Regions from separate parts of the Serratia sp. K1WW1 genome, predicted to be linked through region 4. Evidence: predicted binding sites of a transcription regulator. Region 4 holds the regulator's gene; each other region holds the start of a gene.
What was found. The regulator CRP, encoded in region 4, controls carbon source genes, mostly activating them, when cyclic AMP is high. The targets are predictions, from matches to a motif close to ATGTGANNNNNNTCACAT.
Positions count from the first base shown of each region.

Region 1: the regulator CRP is predicted to act here: its motif matches at 1,493-1,510, upstream of ACX9GU_RS14700 (arabinose ABC transporter substrate-binding protein).
Region 2: the regulator CRP is predicted to act here: its motif matches at 2,254-2,271, upstream of ACX9GU_RS13525 (YjcB family protein).
Region 3: the regulator CRP is predicted to act here: its motif matches at 1,184-1,201, upstream of deoC (deoxyribose-phosphate aldolase).

Region 1 covers NZ_CM147697.1:3,259,625-3,264,529, reverse strand. The annotation lists gene ACX9GU_RS14705 (ribulokinase) at 1-1,382, opposite strand, end outside; gene ACX9GU_RS14700 (arabinose ABC transporter substrate-binding protein) at 1,742-2,725, shown strand; gene araG (L-arabinose ABC transporter ATP-binding protein AraG) at 2,786-4,309, shown strand; gene araH (L-arabinose ABC transporter permease AraH) at 4,327-4,905, shown strand, end outside.
Region 2 covers NZ_CM147697.1:2,976,393-2,981,297, forward strand. The annotation lists gene ACX9GU_RS13515 (non-ribosomal peptide synthetase) at 1-828, opposite strand, end outside; partial or broken gene ACX9GU_RS13520 (Tn3 family transposase) at 1,533-1,726, shown strand; gene ACX9GU_RS13525 (YjcB family protein) at 1,878-2,159, opposite strand; gene mrdA (penicillin-binding protein 2) at 2,452-4,377, shown strand; gene ACX9GU_RS13535 (penicillin-binding transpeptidase domain-containing protein) at 4,479-4,905, shown strand, end outside.
Region 3 covers NZ_CM147697.1:5,163,941-5,168,845, reverse strand. The annotation lists gene ACX9GU_RS23350 (NupC/NupG family nucleoside CNT transporter) at 1-1,069, shown strand, start outside; gene deoC (deoxyribose-phosphate aldolase) at 1,423-2,202, shown strand; gene deoA (thymidine phosphorylase) at 2,432-3,754, shown strand; gene deoB (phosphopentomutase) at 3,950-4,905, shown strand, end outside.
Region 4 covers NZ_CM147697.1:5,557,668-5,562,572, reverse strand. The annotation lists gene argD (bifunctional acetylornithine/succinyldiaminopimelate transaminase) at 1-535, shown strand, start outside; gene ACX9GU_RS25330 (YccS/YhfK family putative transporter) at 567-2,642, opposite strand; gene crp (cAMP-activated global transcriptional regulator CRP) at 2,699-3,331, opposite strand; gene ACX9GU_RS25320 (OsmC family protein) at 3,713-4,120, shown strand; gene ACX9GU_RS25315 (LysR substrate-binding domain-containing protein) at 4,123-4,905, opposite strand, start outside.

The sequences.
Region 1 (4,905 bases), 2.3 Mb from region 4:
AGAGCCAGCACGTTATCGACGGGAATGTCCTGCTGTTCGAAGCACTCCATGATGGCGCGGGCGCCAAATGCCGTTGCGGCGATAAAGCCACCAAACAGCGTGGGCGCATCGGTGCCGAGGTTGAGATCGGTGATCACCCCTTTCAGGCGCTGGTTGGCGTAGGGGGTGCGGCGGCCATTGAACCAGTCCAATACCACTGGCAGATGGTCAAGAGACGGGTTTTTGGCCCAGGCGGCGGTCAGGGCGGCCAGCATGTCATGCTCGATTTGTTGTAGCTGTGTCTGGAGTTGCGGTTGCGTCTTGGCGGCTTCACGCAGTGGCCAGCTCAGCAGGCGGCTGAACCAGGCGTACATATCGCCAAAAGCGGATTGCCCGGCCTCCATCCCGATGGTTTGCGGCACCACGCTGCCGTCCACCTGGCCGCAGATGCCGCTGATGGCACGATCGCCCACGCGCTCACGATCGGCGATCAGAATGTCGCAGGTCGACGTGCCAATCACCTTCACCAGCGTATAGGGCTGCGCACCGGCTCCCACGGCCCCCATATGACAGTCAAAGGCGCCACCGGACAGCACCACGCTTTCTGATAGCCCAAGCCGTGTGGCCCACTCTTTGCTCAGCGTCCCTACCGGCAAATCGGCAGTGTAGGAACCGTTGAACAGTGGATAGGGCAAATCTTCCACCAGCATCGGATCCAGGGCCGCAAAGAAGGCTTTAGGTGGCAAACCGTCCCAGTCCGGATGCCACAGCGTTTTATGCCCAACGCTGCAACGCCCGCGCTTTAACCGATCCGGTGCGGTAGTGCCAGAAAGCAATGCTGGTACCCAGTCGCATAGCTCAACCCAAGAGGCGGCTGCGTGGCGTACCTCTTCATCCTGGCGTGAAACGTGCAAGATTTTGGCCCAGAACCACTCAGAGGAGTAAACGCCGCCGATATAGCGCGAATAATCGGGGAAATCGCCACGGCGGCACAGTTGGTTAATTTCCTCCGCCTCCTCGATGGCGGTGTGGTCTTTCCACAGCACAAACATGGCATTGGGATTGCTGGCAAACTCTGGCCGCAACGCCAACACGTCGCCATGTTCATCAATCGGGGCGGGAGTGGAGCCGGTGGAATCAACCCCAATCCCGACCACGGCGTGCCGCTGTTCCTGGCTCATGCGCTGCACCACGGCGACGATGGCTTGCTCCATGGCTTCGATGTAGTCGAGTGGATGGTGGCGGAACTGGTTCTGCGCGGCATTACAGAAATCACCACGCTGCCAGCGAGGGTAGTAGACCACCTCGGTATCCAGTTCGTTACCGTTTTGACAGTCGACAGCCAGTACTCGCACTGAATCGCTGCCGAAGTCTAATCCCAGGGCAATAGCACCTGCCGTCATGATGCGGACTCCTTACTTGTTAGGTTGAGATTAACGATAGGAGCGGGACGGGGAGGCAGGTGAGGAAGCATTGGCTGGAAGTATGCACTTTTCTGCTTGCTACAGTGATTTTGTGATGGGGGTCAAAAGTTATCACTTGGTTAAATTTGCTAAATGTATGCACATATCTGCTGTTATCTCGGGATGTGATAGCGCTCTACATTTAACTAACAAATACCGGCTAAAACTGTTTGCGTCTTACCTGAGTCTACGGCAAGAAGCGAGATATAAGGCCATTGTCGTGACAGGATCTCATAATGATAACGCTTTCACGGCGGCCCGATTTTTCTGCCGATGAAAGCAAAACAGCGGAGAGTACCATGCATAAATTCACTAAGGCGTTGGCAGTGATCGGTCTGACGGCGGTTATGTCACATTCAGCTATCGCAGAGACCATGAAACTGGGTTTTTTGGTTAAACAGCCAGAAGAGCCCTGGTTCCAGACCGAATGGAAATTTGCCGACAAGGCGGGTAAAGACCTGGGGTTTGAAGTGATCAAGATTGCCGTGCCGGACGGCGAGAAAACCCTCAATGCCATCGATAGCCTGGCGGCCAGCGGGGCCAAGGGGTTTGTTATCTGCACTCCAGACCCAAAACTCGGCTCGGCGATTGTCGCCAAGGCACGCAGCTACGACCTGAAAGTGATCGCGGTTGACGACCAGTTTGTTAATGCCAAAGGCAAGCCGATGGAGAGCGTGCCGCTAGTGATGATGGCGGCCACCAAGATAGGTGAGCGCCAAGGTGCCGAGCTGTGGAAAGAGATGAACAAGCGTGGCTGGAAAGTGGCAGAGACCGGCGTAATGGCGATCACCTCCGATGAACTGGACACGGCACGCCGCCGTACCGGTGGCTCGATGGACGCATTGAAAACCGCGGGTTTCCCACAACAGCAAATCTACAAGGTACCGACCAAATCCAACGATATCCCAGGGGCGTTTGATGCCGCCAACTCGATGCTGGTGCAGCATCCGGAAGTGAAAAACTGGCTGATCGTCGGGATGAACGACAACACCGTGCTGGGCGGCGTGCGTGCCACAGAAGGCCAGGGCTTTAAAGCGCCTAACGTGATCGGCATTGGTATCAACGGCGTTGATGCGGTAAGCGAGCTTTCCAAGAAACAGGCAACCGGCTTCTACGGTTCACTGCTGCCAAGCCCGGATATTCATGGCTACAAGAGCATTCAGATGCTGCATGACTGGGTAGAGAAAGGCGTGGAACCAGAGAAGTTCACCGAAGTGACTGATGTGGTGCTGATCACCCGTGACAACTTCCAGGTGGAACTGCAGAAAAAAGGCCTGATGTAAGGAGCGTGCCGCCTGTACCAAGCGGGCGGCCATTTATCGCACAGCATTGAGGAAAGCACTATGACTGCCGTCACGCCCTATCTGGCTTTTAAAGGCATCGGTAAAAGCTTCCCTGGCGTCAAAGCGCTGGATGATATCAGTTTCAGCTGTCAGGCCGGGCAGATCCACGCCCTGATGGGGGAAAACGGCGCCGGGAAATCGACGCTGCTGAAAATCCTCAGCGGCAATTACGCCCCAAGCAAAGGGGAGATCCACCTCCAGGGGCAAGCCGTACAGTTTGCCAATACCACTGACGCGCTGAACGCCGGGGTGGCGATTATCTACCAGGAACTGCATCTGGTGCCGGAAATGACCGTGGCAGAGAACATTTACCTTGGCCAGTTGCCGACCAAACATGGCCTGGTGGATCGTAAACTGCTGCGTTATGAGTCCCGCTTACAGCTGGAACACCTCGGGTTGGACATCGATCCGGATACCCCGTTGAAGTACCTGTCGATTGGCCAGTGGCAGATGGTGGAGATTGCCAAGGCCCTGGCGCGTAACGCCAAAGTGATTGCGTTTGATGAGCCGACCAGTTCGCTGTCGGCACGTGAAATTGAGCAGCTGTTCCGGGTGATCCGCGAGCTGCGGGCCGAAGGGCGAGTGATCCTGTATGTCTCACACCGGATGGAGGAAATCTTTGCGCTGAGTGATGCCATTACCGTGTTTAAGGATGGCCGCTATGTGCGCACCTTCGACGATATGCAGCAGGTAAACAATGAAGTGCTGGTGCAGGCGATGGTGGGCCGCGATCTTGGCGATGTATATGGCTATCAGCCACGCGAGCTGGGAGAAGTGCGGTTGCAACTGACCGAACTGCAGGCCGTTGGGGTGAAAACGCCTATCAGCCTTAACGTACGTGCTGGAGAAATTGTTGGCCTGTTTGGTCTGGTGGGCGCAGGGCGCAGCGAATTGATGAAAGGGATTTTTGGCGCCACGCGGGTCACTGCGGGCCAATTGATGCTCGATGGCAAGCGGCTTGATGTCCGTTCACCGATCGATGCTATCCGTGCGGGAGTAATGCTTTGCCCGGAAGATCGTAAGGCCGACGGCATCATTCCGGTGCACTCGGTGCGCGACAATATCAACATCAGCGCACGCCGCAAAAGCATCAAGGCGGGCTGCCTGATCGATAACGCCTGGGAAACCAGCAATGCCGATCACCATATTCGCGCGCTGAATATCAAAACCCCCACCGCCGAACAGCTGATCATGAACCTCTCCGGTGGCAACCAACAGAAGGCGATCCTGGGCCGCTGGCTGTCGGAAGAGATGAAGGTGATCCTGCTGGATGAGCCGACACGCGGCATTGACGTTGGCGCAAAACACGAGATCTACCACGTGATTTATCAGCTGGCGCAGCAGGGCATTGCGGTGCTGTTCGCCTCCAGCGATTTACCCGAAGTGCTGGGGCTGGCGGATCGCATCATCGTGATGCGTGAAGGGGCGATTTCTGGCGAGTTGACCCATAGCGATGCCACTGAGGAAAAAGCCCTCAGCCTGGCGATGTTACGTACCCCCGATATTGCGGCGGCGATGGCCTGATTGTGAAGGAGCAAGAGATGTCGAGCATGACAACCAATTCTGTGAAAAACCGCGGCGGCCTTGGGTTGGCGCGTATCTGGGACAGCTATGGCATGCTGGTGGTATTCGCCGTGCTGTTTGTTGCCTGCGTCGCGTTTGTGCCGAATTTTGGCAGTTTTATCAATATGAAAGGCCTGGGGCTGGCGATCTCCATGTCCGGCATGGTGGCATGCGGCATGCTGTTCTGCCTGGCCTCGGGTGATTTTGACCTGTCGGTGGCGTCGGTTATTGCCTGTGCGGGTGTCACCGCGGCGGTGGTGATCAACATGACCGAGAGCCTGTGGATCGGCGTGGCTGCCGGTTTGCTCTTAGGTGTGCTCTCAGGGCTGATCAATGGTTTTGTGATCGCCCGGCTGAAGATTAACGCGCTGATCACCACGTTGGCCACCATGCAGATCTTCCGCGGCCTGGCCTATATCATTTCCGATGGGAAAGCGGTGGGGATCGAAGATGAGCGTTTCTTTGCGCTCGGCTATGCCAACTGGTGGGGGCTGCCTGCACCGATTTGGATCACCATTGGCTGCCTGATCCTGTTTGGTTTCCTGCTCAATAAAACC
Region 2 (4,905 bases), 2.6 Mb from region 4:
TGTGTTTACCTGGGCACCATAATAGAGTTCATCTCCTCCTTCAGCAGCAACGGGATAACCGATATATACCGTTTTCTGTTCAGACTGACGGGCAATTAATAGTGCCCATAACGTCTTGAAAATCAAGAATGAATTTGCATGCTTCACCCCGAATTTCAGATTGTTCCATTCGGAAAGCGGCAAACTGAATCTTACTTCACCTGATGTACAAGTTGTATTTGATTGACCATGAATGTAGGGCAGGTCGATACGGGGAGGGCAGTCCGCCAATAACTCTCTCCAAAAAGACGGAGAGTTGAGCTCATGTTTCAATCGTGATACATCAGTTGCATACTGTTGATAGAGTTGTTGCAGGTGTACCGGGGTATGGGCATTTGGCGATACCAGCGGCCCTTGATTATAGTAGCGGGATAAAGTGTCGTAAAACTCTTGACCAGATAAGCCATCGATCAGTATATGGTGTAGTATACCGATGAAATTGTAGCGCTGTGAGCCCAGTTCAATTAAATAAAAACGACAAAGAGGCCCTTCCATGAGGTTAAAAGGAGTGTTGACCAAAGTGGCTATATCGCATGAGGCATCATGTATTTCAAGCGTTATTTCCTTTTCAGACCTGACCCACTGAAGTTGCTCATTTTTATCACTTAAAACATGCTGAAATAAAACGTTGTCGCGTACCAGTCCTTCTACAGCTGATCGCAACCTGTTAATATCAAGCGGCCCTTCAATTGACTGATCCACTACTAGATTGTACTCAGATGATTGAGGCTTAAGAACATACTCATTCCAGAACATTCTGGTATACGGCGAGATCAAAATCAACTCCATTGGTTCCATCCTCTTTTTGAAGTCAATACTTACATGTAGGTATTGGTAAACACTAAGCTAAGAAAATATTCATTGCGCATAAAATGCAAATGTGACCCCAGCATTTAATTAAAAATGGTTCGATGACTGACAGTTCGGCCTAATCTTCTCCCTATAAAGAAAAGAAAAAATCATGTTCCTAGATAATAAATAGCCGGAGGTATTCATTGAATTAAGTTGAATCGCATGCCTATTTAAATCAGGTAGATAGGTGGCGTCATTATTAATAGGGTGACATTAGTTTTTCTTATCATTCATTTTATATTTTTAGTTTAAAACTTTAACAATACAAATGCAAATATCAATAATGATGGTTAACAGAGAGTTTTAAAAAAATTATCCATTGATTTTATTGTGTAATTTAAATGTCAATAGTTTTTTATGGCATTGATCTATGAATTTTATTGTGATGATGTTGTGTGACTCTACAATTTTAAATATAGTAAATGAAGGTTATCAATTGTCTTTTTGAATGTTTTTTGTATTTAAATTCATCATGTGAATATTTATTGGAATGTTCTCGGGTATAATTCTTAAGTTTTTTCCTAAACCATAGTGATAATTACTCATGGAGGGATCATTCATTTTCAATGAAAGTGCCGATGACTTTTCATGAAAATTAATGGGGTGTGAGAAGAAAGTTGACTCACGAGATAAAAGATTAATCTTACCGCGGCAACGGACGTACGTTGATTACCGCAGCGATCACATTGTGGAGTACAGTATATATTGAAAAGCCATCAGCCTGCTGAAGCGAAAAGGTATTCATCTCAATAAGTCATTGCCAGCAAAACTGTCGCCGTTGGGGATATTAACTTGAGGGGGCTATATCTGGAGAAACAACAACAAGCTGGCATAAGGAAAATATCGACCTCAATGGCGAGTTGATGTCATTCAGTACAAAATATCGTAACGTATAATATTTTCCATTTTACAATAGAGCCTATAAAGGACGAGTGTGCCGCAATGTAGGGGCGCAGTATACTGCGCCATCTAGACAGGAAAAACGGTTATGGCAGAGGGAAGGCGGTCGGGTTCTGGCTCATGACATCGATGAAGACGTCCTTAAATGACGCCCAGAATTGCATAATGCCTGCCAGGTTGAAGGACATGCCCATCAGCCCCATCACAAACCAGCAGCTAGTGAACAGCCCGAGGCTGCTGAACATAAACGCCATGCCGTTACGGCTGGCCTTGCGGCACACCACATTCAGTTGGCTGGCCAGAAACATCATCACTGCGCTCAGTAATTCCCAGCGCATCATAATAAAGCCAGTGGCTATGGTACTCATCGAAGGTGATCCTTTGCTACCAATGCCGCAGCCAGCTCCTGGTATCAGACCTTGGGGCTGAAACGTATTGGATAGACGGTGGTTTAGGTTATTAGTGTGATCTGCATCACATTGTAGCATTGGAGTAATTGGTGGCTCAATAGTCGTTATGGCCTGTCTGACAAATCCCGGCAACATTCCAATATGTTGAAACATTTATGCCAAATCATTAGCAACCTTTTAATGTAGTACCTGGATTATTAACGCTATGCTTGCCGGCTTTTCGCCCAGTCAAACAGGTAAGACTCTGCGCATGGCCCAATTACAAGATCCATTCCGTGACCATCCCGCCGAAGAAACGTTGTTCATTCGCCGTGCCTGCGTGGCGATGGTGCTGGTCGTCGCCTGTTTTGGCTTGCTGGTTTTCAACCTGTATCAGTTGCAGATTAAACAGCATGCGTTTTACCAGACGCGCTCCAATCAAAACGACATCAAGATGCTGCCCATTGCCCCCCATCGTGGCCTGATCTTCGATCGCAACGGCATCCCGCTGGTGCGCAACATACAGCTGTATCAGATTGAAGTGACCCCCAGCAAGATTACCGATATGGCAACGCTGTTGCAAAACCTGACGCCCATTGTAGATCTGACGCCGGATGACATCGCTGCCTTCCGCGACGATATGCACCACAATAGCCGTTATAAGCCTGTTACGCTCAAGGCAGGGCTTAGTGAAACCGAGGTGGCTCGTTTTGCGGTAAACCAGTATCGCTTTGACGGTGTGACCATCGAGACCTACCAGCAGCGGCAATATCCTTACGGGGCACAGTTGGCTCACGTGGTGGGGTATGTCTCGCGCATTAACGATAACGACGTCAAAAAGCTGGAGCAGCAGGGCCTGGCGCAAAATTATGCGGCCGACCACAATATTGGCAAACAGGGGCTGGAAGCCTATTACGAGAAAGAGTTACACGGCACCACCGGCTATCAGGAAGTGGAGGTGGATAACCACGGGCGTATCGTTCGCCTGCTGAAGGAAAAACCGCCCCAGGCGGGCAAAGATATCTATCTGACGCTGGATCTGCACCTGCAACAGTACATTGAAGGCTTGCTCAAAGGGCAACGGGCGGCGGTGGTGGTTGCCGATCCGCGCGACGGAGGTATTCTGGCGATGGTCTCCAGCCCTAGCTACGATCCCAACCCGTTCGTCAAAGGTATTGGCTATCAGGCCTATAAGTTGCTGCTCAGTAATCCGGATTTACCGCTGATTAACCGCGTTACGCAGGGGTTATACCCGCCTGCATCAACGGTAAAACCTTATATGGCGGTATCGGCACTGTTTGCGGGTGTCATCACCCCAACCACCACTTTCTTTGGCGCCCCCACCTGGACCTTGCCGGGAACGCAGCGCCGCTATCGCGACTGGTTGAAAACCGGGCACGGCCTGCTGAACGTCACCAAGGCGATCGAGGAATCGGCCGATACTTTCTTCTATCAGGTTGCCTATGAGATGGGGATCGACCGGATCCACCAGTGGCTCAGCCAGTTTGGCTATGGCCAGCCGACGGGAATCGATCTGAACGAGGAATATCGCGGCGTGCTGCCGAGCAGGGAATGGAAGCAACGGGTACACAAGAAAGGCTGGTACCAAGGTGATACCGTCTCGGTGGGTATTGGCCAGGGGTATTGGATCGCTACGCCGATCCAGATGGTGAAAGCGCTGACCACGCTGATCAACAGCGGCAGGGTGAAAACGCCGCATCTGTTGTATTCGATGAAACGGGGCCGGGAAGTCGAACGCTACCAGCCACCAGAGCAGGCCGTACAGATTGGCGAGGCCAAATCGCCGTATTGGGGGATCGTGCGCAATGGTATGTATGGCATGGCGAACCTGCCTAACGGCACCGGGTATAAGCTGTTCCATACCGCGCCCTACCAGATAGCGGCCAAATCGGGGACCTCACAGGTTTTCAGCCTGAAAGAAAACCAGACTTACAATGCCAAAATGATCCCGGTACGCCTGCGTGACCATATTTTCTACACCCTGTTTGCGCCGTATAAAAACCCGCGGGTGGCGATGGCACTAATTCTGGAAAACGGGGGTGGGGATGGCGTAGTTGCAGGGCCGACGGCCAGGGCAATCCTGGACCACATTTTCGACCCGGCCAATGCGCCAGCGCCGGGGGAAAACGACGGTAGCCAGACGTTGCTGGGCGACAGTGACGATGTGCAACATTAAAAGCGTTTGTTTTTACTTTCTTACAAACTGCAACCTTCTGGCAATCTGACTCAGGTTAGACTTAGCGGATAAATAATCAGTTTAAAAACGTAGGCTTAACAGTGGCTCCTCCAACCAAGAAAAACGGTAAAAACTACTCGACGGCGCGTTTTGGCTGGATTTGCGCGGGCATCTTGGTCTGCTTTTTTCTCTTGATGTTCCGGGTCGGCTATTTACAGCTGCTGGAACACCAACAGTTGGCCGATCAGGCTGACCAGCGTTCCATTCGTACCCAAGTGGTGCCCACCAACCGTGCGATGATCACCGACCGTAACGATGCTGCGCTGGCGGTCAGCGTCTCTTCCAAAGACATCGTGTTGGATCCCAAACATATCCTCGCCACCCAAACCGATACCAGCACCGAGCGCTGGCAGAGTTTGGCCAACGTGTTGAAAATGCCGCTTGCTGATGTTCAGCACCTGATCCAGGCCAACGCCCGTAAGCGCTTTGTCTATCTGGCACGTAAGGTGGAGGATGACAATGCGGCCT
Region 3 (4,905 bases), 390 kb from region 4:
TAACGAGGGCATCGCTTTCATCTTTGGTGGCCTGGTTTCCGACAAAATGTTTGAAGTGTTCGGCGGTGGCGGCTTCGTGTTCGCCCTGCGTGTGTTACCGGTGATTGTGTTCTTCTCCTCGCTGATTGCGGTGCTCTATTACCTGGGCATCATGCAGGTGGTGATCAAGCTCCTCGGCGGTGGTTTGCATAAGCTGTTGGGTACCTCACGGACCGAATCGCTGTCAGCCACGGCCAATATTTTTGTGGGGCAGACCGAAGCGCCGCTGGTGGTGCGCCCTTATATCGCCACCATGACCCAGTCGGAGCTGTTTGCCGTAATGTGCGGCGGCCTGGCTTCGGTAGCCGGTTCCGTGCTGGCGGGCTATGCCCAGATGGGCGTACCGTTGGAATACCTGATCGCCGCTTCCTTTATGGCCGCGCCGGGTGGGCTGCTGTTTGCCAAACTGATGGTGCCGGAAACCGAAAATACCCAAGACCGAGCCGATGCGATGAAGCTGATCGCCGAAGACGAGCGCCCGGCAAACGTCATCGATGCCGCAGCCTCTGGTGCGGCATCCGGTATGCAATTGGCGTTGAACGTAGGGGCGATGCTGTTGGCATTTATCGCTCTGATCGCGCTGCTTAACGGTATTCTTGGCGGTATTGGTGGCTGGTTCGATTTCCCACAGCTGTCGCTGGAACTGATCCTGGGCTGGGTATTCTCACCTATCGCCTATCTGATTGGCGTGCCTTGGAGTGAAGCGATGGTGGCGGGTTCGTTTATCGGCCAGAAGGTGATCGTTAACGAATTCGTGGCCTACATGAACTTTGGTGCCTACCTGCGTCCAGATGACGTGGTGGCCGCTGAGGGGCTACAGGTGTTGTCACAGCACACCAAGGCGATCATCTCCTTTGCGCTGTGCGGCTTTGCCAACCTGTCTTCCGTGGCGATCCTGCTGGGTGGTCTAGGCAGCATGGCACCAGGCCGTCGTCACGACATTGCTCGTTTCGGGTTGAAAGCGGTGGCAGCCGGTACCTTATCCAACCTGATGAGCGCCACCATCGCCGGATTCTTCCTGGCGTTGTAAGCTATACTTGATATCAACAACCAGGCTCCTGAAGGGGCCTGGTTACCTGCAAAAAGGGCATTCGCCTGACGACCGCCGTCTCTTTAGTGAATTTGTGAACAATATCGCGTTATTTTGTGATGATCTTCACATATAATTCAGTCCTGTTACAGTGCTATCCTGTGTAGTGTGAATCAGAACACAAATATGCCAGAGTGATCGTGTTCAAATGGCGATTGCTGGCTATGCGAAAATCGAAGGGCTATGTGCGGTGAGAAGGATCTCAGTTGCTGGCGTGGGAAGACTATCCCGCGCGCTATCTTCAAGGAACCAAGTCCGCTCGCCAACATCAGAATGCTCAGTTGGAGAGTTTTATGACCGAATTAACCGCAGCAGCGCAACGCGCGCTGAACCTGATGGATTTAACCACGCTGAACGAAGATGACACCGACGAGAAAGTGATCGCGTTGTGTCGTCAGGCGAACAGCCCGGCAGGCCATACTGCCGCCATCTGCATCTATCCGCGTTTTATCCCGATTGCCCGCAAAACGCTGCGTGAGCAGGGGACGCCAGATATCCGTATCGCCACCGTCACCAACTTCCCGCATGGCAATGATGATATCGACATCGCCGTGGCAGAAACCCGTGCGGCCATCGCCTACGGTGCCGATGAAGTTGACGTGGTATTCCCTTACCGTGCCCTGATGGCCGGTAATGAGGAAGTCGGGTTTGAGCTGGTCAAACAGTGCAAGCAGGCCTGCGCCGCTGCCAACGTGCTGCTGAAAGTGATCATCGAAACCGGTGAGCTGAAGCAGGCGGAACTGATCCGTAAAGCCTCTGAGATCTCTATCAAGGCCGGTGCTGATTTTATCAAGACCTCTACCGGTAAGGTGCCGGTCAACGCCACGCTGGAAAGCGCTGAGCTGATGATGACCGTGATCCGTGATATGGGCGTAGGCAAAACCGTTGGCTTCAAGCCAGCCGGTGGCGTGCGTACCGCAGAAGATGCTCAACAGTATCTGCAACTTGCCGGGCGTCTGCTGGGTGAAGACTGGGCCGATGCGCGCCATTTCCGCTTTGGCGCGTCGAGCCTGTTAGCCAGCCTACTGACCACGCTGGGGCATAGCACCCAAGCCGCTGGCAACGGTTACTGATTTTCATACCCTTCGTCTTTCAAGCCGTAGCGTTGTTGGCTGCGAACGTAAACCCCAGTCACTTATGATGTATAAGCTCCTGGGGATTTACGTTCTTGCCGCCTAGCTACAACTTGAAATCCATTGGGTATCTCGCGGCATACTGTTTTCTTTCGGATACTACAGCGTGGATAACGCTTCCCTATGGTATGTCGAGTCTTCCTAATATCAGCTAAAACAGGGGGCTACTTTGTTCTTGGCACAAGAAATAATCCGTAAAAAACGTGACGGGCAACCGTTGAGCGAAGCCGAGATCCGCTTCTTCATTAACGGCATTCGTGACAACGTGGTGTCAGAAGGGCAGATTGCCGCGCTGGCGATGACCATCTATTTCCACGACATGACCATGCCTGAGCGTGTGGCGCTGACCATGGCAATGCGTGATTCTGGTACGGTGCTGGACTGGAAAAGCCTGTCGCTGAACGGCCCGATTGTGGATAAACACTCCACTGGCGGCGTGGGCGACGTGACTTCGCTGATGCTTGGCCCGATGGTGGCAGCCTGTGGCGGCTACGTGCCGATGATTTCAGGCCGTGGCCTGGGCCACACCGGCGGTACGCTGGACAAGCTGGAAGCGATCCCTGGCTTTGATATTTTCCCGGACGACAACGCGTTCCGTAAGATCATCAAAGACGTTGGCGTGGCGATCATCGGCCAGACCAGCTCACTGGCTCCGGCAGACAAGCGTTTCTACGCGACGCGCGATATCACCGCTACCGTCGACTCCATTCCGCTGATCACCGGCTCTATTCTGGCGAAGAAACTGGCCGAAGGGCTGGATGCGCTGGTTATGGATGTGAAAGTTGGCAGCGGTGCCTTTATGCCTACCTACCAGCTTTCTGACGATTTGGCCCAGGCGATCGTGGGCGTTGCGAATGGTGCCGGTTGCAAAACGACCGCGCTGCTGACTGATATGAACCAGGTGCTGGCTTCCAGCGCCGGTAATGCGGTCGAAGTGCGTGAAGCGGTACGCTTCCTGACCGGGGAATATCGCAATCCGCGTCTGCTGGAAGTGACCATGGCGTTGAGCGTGGAAATGCTGCTGTCTGGCGGCCTGGCTAACGACGATGCTGACGCACGCGCCAAACTGCAGGCGGTGCTGGATAACGGCAAAGCGGCGGAAATCTTTGGCCGCATGGTGGCGGCACAGAAAGGCCCAAGCGATTTTATCGAGCGTTACGACAGCTATCTGCCAGCCGCGACGTTAACCAAGCCGGTTTATGCCGAGAAACCAGGTATCATTACCGCGATGGATACCCGTGCACTGGGTATGGCGGTGGTGTCACTGGGCGGTGGCCGTCGTCGTGCGACCGACAGCATCGACTACAGCGTGGGCCTGACCGATGTGGCTCGCCTGGGCGACACTGTCGATACCCAGCGTCCATTGGCGGTGATCCATGCCAACGACGAAGAAAGCTGGCAGCAGGCGGCAGATGCGGTACGCAGCGCGATGGTTCTGGGCGACAAAGCGCCAGAAGTCACGCCGGTGGTTTACAAACGCATCTCTCAATAACATTTTTTAAACGTTCAATGGCAGTTTTGAATTTTGTGACTGTTTATACCCAATGGATTTCGAGCTACAGCTAGGCGGCAAGTGCGTGAATCCCCAGGAGCTTACTTAAGTAAGTGACTGGGGTGAGCGCACGCAGCCAACAACGCTGTAGCTTGAAAGACGCAGGGTATCAGCGTGAATACGCAGGAGAGTATGATGAAACGTACGTTTATTATGGTGCTAGACTCATTCGGCATTGGCGCGAGTGAAGATGCCAAAAGCTTTGGCGATGAAGGTTCCGATACCCTTGGCCATATCGCTGCTGCCTGTGCGCGCGGCGAAGCCAACGTGGGCCGTAGCGGCCCGCTGACCCTGCCAAACCTGAGTCGTTTGGGCCTGGGCAAAGCGGCTGAAGAGTCGACCGGCAAGTTCCCGGAAGGGTTGGATAAAGACGCTGAAATCATAGGTGCTTACGGCCATGCCAGCGAGCTTTCCTCCGGTAAGGATACGCCATCAGGCCACTGGGAAATTGCCGGTGTGCCAGTCTTGTTCGACTGGGGCTACTTCTCAGACGAGCACAACAGCTTCCCGCAGGAACTGCTGGACAAGCTGGTGGCGCGTGCCAACCTGCCGGGCTACCTCGGTAACTGCCATTCATCCGGTACTGTGATCCTGGATCAACTGGGCGAAGAGCATATGAAAACCGGCAAGCCGATTTTCTACACCTCTGCGGACTCGGTGTTCCAGATTGCCTGCCATGAAGAGACTTTCGGCCTGGATCGCCTGTACGAGCTGTGTGAGATCGCTCGTGAAGAGTTGACCGAAGGTGGCTACAACATCGGCCGTGTGATTGCCCGTCCGTTCCTGGGGAATAAGCCAGGTGAGTTCCAGCGTACCGGTAACCGTCACGATCTGGCCGTGGAACCCCCGGCTCCAACCGTGCTGAAAAAGCTGGTGGATGAGAAGGGTGGCGAAGTGGTTTCCATCGGTAAGATTGCCGATATCTATGCCAACGTGGGGATCACCAAAAAGGTGAAAGCTACCGGGATCGACGCCCTGTTCGACGCCACCTTGGTCGAGATGGAAAAAGCCGGTGACAACACCATCGTGTTCACCAACTTTGTTGATTTCGATTCCTCCTACGGCCACCGCCGTGACGTGGCTGGCTATGC
Region 4 (4,905 bases):
AAGCGGTATGGGCCGTAGCGGCAAGCTGTTTACCTATATGCATTACGGCATTACGCCAGACATCCTCACCACCGCTAAAGCGCTGGGCGGCGGTTTCCCGGTGAGTGCGATGCTGACTACCGAAGAGATTGCCTCGGTGATGCAGGTTGGCACTCACGGCACCACCTACGGCGGCAACCCACTGGCCTGTGCAGTGGCAGAGGCAGCGTTGGATGTGATCAACACGCCAGAGGTGCTAAGCGGGATTGAGCAGCGTCGCGGGTTGTTTGTTCAGGCTTTGCAGGAGATCGGTAAAAAATACGATGTGTTCAGCGATATTCGTGGCATGGGGCTGTTGATCGGTGCGGAACTGAAGGCGGGCTATCACGGCAAAGCGCGTGATTTCCTCACTGCCGCCGCTGTACGTGGCTTGATGATCCTCAATGCCGGGCCAAACGTGATCCGTTTTGCCCCTTCGTTGGTGGTTGAGCTGAAAGATATCGACGAAGGCATGGCGCTGTTCGAATTGGCCGTACAGGATGTGATTAACGGCTAATCAAGTCTGCGGGGCTGCGGTCCCGCTAACTTCAGCTTTCCCGCAGTTTGCGCTTCAGCCAGATCCCATGATGTGGGCGCTGGCGCCACGCCAGTGACGAGATGGTATGCATCACGGTCAGGTGAGAAAGGATCCGCCGCAGATGGCGTTCCATCTCGGTGACCGGCATGTCCGGGTGCAGGTCTGGCGGCTGCATGATGCTGTTGCTGGTACTCGGGCCGTCATATTCCAACCGCTGCTGGCAGCTCTGCAAGGCGATCTCACAGGTTTGCAGATACTCCTGCGCCAGCTTTGGCGTCAGCATATAGTGCTCGCGCGCCAGAATGGTCATCGCATTCAGGTGTTCAACGATAAACTGGTTATGGGTGATCCACAGCCGCATATCAGCCAGATAATTCGATTCAAACCCCGGTTCCTGCATCGCCTGATTGAGTGAGGTAAACAGGGCGTTATGTGCCTGATTGACCTGCATGCGCGTGTAGGCCAGCTCGCTGGGGTCGGGTTCCTGTTCTTCCAGCAAGAGTCGCAGTGCCGTCTGATCGTGCTCCAGAGCCTGATGGGCGTTTTTACGCAGCAGGCCACTCTGCCACTGCGGCCATAGCCAGATCGTGCCGCCAAACACCAGTACGCAGCCGATAAGGGTATCGATCAGGCGGGGAACCAGGAAATGGGTACCGTTCAGCGCCAGGAGCTGCAAGGTGTAGACGGCGGTCACGGTGAAGCCCATCACCGCCAGCCCGTAGTTTTTCCGCAGGATCAGATAGGCCGCCAGGGTGATGGCCAACATGATACTCAGCGTCACGCTTTCCGGCATTTGTAGTTGCAACAGTCCAGCGGCAATCACCAGCCCGGCCAACGTGCCGAGGGCACGGTGCTGGATCCTCACCCGCGTGGCGTTATAGCCGTTTTGACTGACCAGCATGATGGTCAGCAAGATCCAATAGGGTTTTGGCAGGTTGAACAGCATACCCAGGCTGCTGCCTGCCGCCAGAATGACCCCCAGCCTGGCGGCGTTGCGCAGGGCGTTGGATTTAAACGACAGATAGCTCACCACCGCAGGCCAGAAAGGCAGGCGTGACTGATTGGCCATCAGATTGCGGCGGTAAAGTGGGTGCTGAGTGCGTAGCAGGCGCGCGATGCGGCTGAAGTGGTAATAGCAGAACTGCCCAACCGGGTTATCGGCATGCTGTGAGGCCACTTTTTCCAGCGCCGCCAGCTCATTCTTCATGCTGAAACGCGCAGAGTGCCGATGATAGAGAATATCGTCGGCCACAACGCGCAGGCGCGTGGCGATCACCTGGGCGTTGCGGCGGATAATCGCTTCGGCCTGGCTTTGCTCCACCAGCTTTTGCACTTCTTCCGGCAGATGCAGGCTGACGGTGATGTGCTCTTGCAAATCGAGCGCCACCTGAAACGTACGTCGCAGGCGCTTTTGCTCCAGGTTATTGGCATGGGGCAGGAAATTAAGCTGTTGGTATAGCAGACTGATCAGGTCCATCACTTTCTGCTGGCGTTGCAACAGCGGCGGCAGGGCAGTTTCAGGATCGGTGTGCTGCGTCAGTAATGAGTATTTGGCTTCAAAATAGTCGGCCAGCTGCATATACAGCTGGCTTAGAGATTCGCGCATCGGCTGCTCTTTCCACAGCTTGAACCAGGCCCAGGTAAACAGCCCGTACCAGGCGGTGCCGACGATATACAGCAAAGGGGCATGCCAGATTGGCACGGTGCCTACCATGCTGAGGGAAAAGATGGCGGCGACCAATGCGGCTGGTAGCAGGCGTGCGTGCAGCGGGCTGATCTCACCGCTTACGCCGAGCAACAGCGCCATTGCCAGCATCAGCAAGGGTAACGGCAGATCCCACAGCAAGGCTTGTTGCAGCAGAAGGCTACTGAGTGCGAACAGGGAGCCGCCCACGACCAGGCGTTTGAAAAAGCGTTTGTGTGGCGTATCCAGCCCGGCAATGTTGCAGCAGGCGGGCACCAACGAGAACAGCATGCCGAGTTGCAGGTTGCCAATCAGCAAACCAAACGCCACCGGCAGGCACAACACCAGCGTTTGCCGCAGTGCGTAGTTGACTTCCGGGTGGTAGATCAGGCGGCGCCACATGGTTGGCTATTCAGCAGGTAAAGAAACGGCGCATTGCTGCACCGTTTCTCTGGGGATTAACGCGTACCGTACACGACAATGGTTTTGCCGTGCGCGGAGATCAGGTTTTGATCTTCGAGCATTTTCAAAATACGACCGACGGTTTCACGTGAGCAACCGACGATTTGGCCAATTTCCTGGCGGGTGATTTTGATCTGCATGCCGTCTGGGTGAGTCATGGCATCAGGCTGTTTTGCCAGGTTCAGCAAGGTCTGTGCAATGCGGCCGGTAACGTCAAGGAAGGCGAGGTTACCCACTTTCTCTGAGGTGACTTGCAGGCGGTTAGCCATCTGTGCGGACAGGCGCATCAGGATATCCGGGTTAACCTGGATCAACTGGCGGAATTTCTTGTAGGAAATTTCAGCCACTTCACAGGCGGTTTTGGCCCGTACCCAGGCGCTACGCTCCTGGCCTTCTTCAAATAATCCTAGCTCGCCGATGAAATCCCCCTGGTTAAGGTAGGACAGGATCATCTCTTTGCCTTCTTCATCTTTAATCAGCACCGCGACGGAGCCTTTGACGATGTAGTAAAGCGTTTCGGCCTTTTCACCTTGGTGAATAAGCGTACTCTTCGATGGATATTTGTGGATATGGCAATGAGACAGGAACCATTCGAGAGTCGGGTCTGTTTGCGGTTTGCCGAGAACCATTCGCTGTTATCCTCTGTTGTTATCGCTGCCTTGTATCACAGGGGTCAGAGTTCCCTGTAAAACGTGCTTATAGCCCGGTGTTTTAATTGTGGCTATCAACAGGTTTTGAGGCGTGTTATAGAAATACGCTTGTGCTCTAGCATATTAACTTGCAGGGAGAGCTGCAAGCTACATTCTGTTAACAAACCAATATAGGGGCCTTTCCTTGGACATATCCCTGAAATCGGTGACCTGGAAAGAGTTATTGCGGCTCTGTTTGTAGCACAGAGTGAGGCGGGTGTCTTGTGTTGTCTCGCTTCAGCATGATTAGCGTCAGGTTACGTTGCCAGAATGTATGCGAAAGCGTACCCTGTTTTTAAGAAATTAACCGGAGTGTGTAACATGCAGGCAAGAGTTAAGTGGGTAGAAGGGCTGACATTCCTGGGTGAGTCTGCGTCTGGTCACCAGGTTCTGATGGATGGCAACGCAGGCGATAAAGCGCCAAGCCCGATGGAAATGGTGTTGATGTCCGTCGGCGGCTGTAGCGCCATCGATGTGGTGTCGATCCTGCAAAAAGGGCGTAACGATGTGCGTGACTGTGAGGTAAAACTGACCTCCGAGCGTCGTGAAGAAGCACCGCGTCTGTTTACCCATATCAATCTGCATTTTATCGTCACCGGCAAAGGGCTGACCGATAAGATTGTCGAGCGTGCGGTGGATCTTTCTGCCGAGAAATACTGCTCCGTCTCCTTGATGCTGGGTAAAGCCGCCAGCATTACCCACAGCTTCGAAATCCGCGAAGTGGCCTGATCCTACCAAGGGTAGCGCAGGCAGTGTGCACGCAATAAATCAAGAAATCGCCGTGCCGTCACGGTTAGCGGCGATTTCTGTGAATACAGCACGCAATATTGCGCTTGTGGCAAGGTGTCGATAGGCAATGCCACCAGCCGATGCTGCAAATGGAACGGTGCACTCATCGCCCGCGCCACGATAGTCAGATAATCCGCCTCCAGCACCATATTCAAGCCACAGGTCACCGAGTCCGAGCGAATGGGCGAACGGCTCAATTGCTGATAGAAGGTGCCTAATACCGCACGCAACTGCTGGTAATAACCCATATCGGTTTCCGGTAATAACCACTTGGCCTCACGCAGTTCGTCCAGCGAGGTGGCCTGCGCCAGTGGGTGCCCCTGGCGTGCGATAATGCAAAAAGAGGCGTTGAACAGCGGTTCACGCACCAGATCCTCCAGAGGAAGTTCCGGGCTGACGGTACCCACGGCAAAATCCAGGCGGCCTTCGCGCAATGCTGGCAGTAGCGTAGAAAGCTGCGCTTCACGGATTAGGAGATTGGCCTGCGGAAACGGCTGTTTAAAGGCTTCGACCAGTTCCGGTAATACCGTCAGGGCGAGTAGCGAAGAGCAGCCAATGGCGACGTTACCTTGCGAATGCTGATTCAACTGCTGGATCTCGTCGGCGGCGCGCTGCAATTCCTCCAGGATCAACTGCATTCGCAGGGCGAAGGCGCGGCCGGTTTCGGTCAGCGTCATTCCCTGACTGCTGCGATTGATCAACTGGGTTTCCAGGATCTGTTCCAG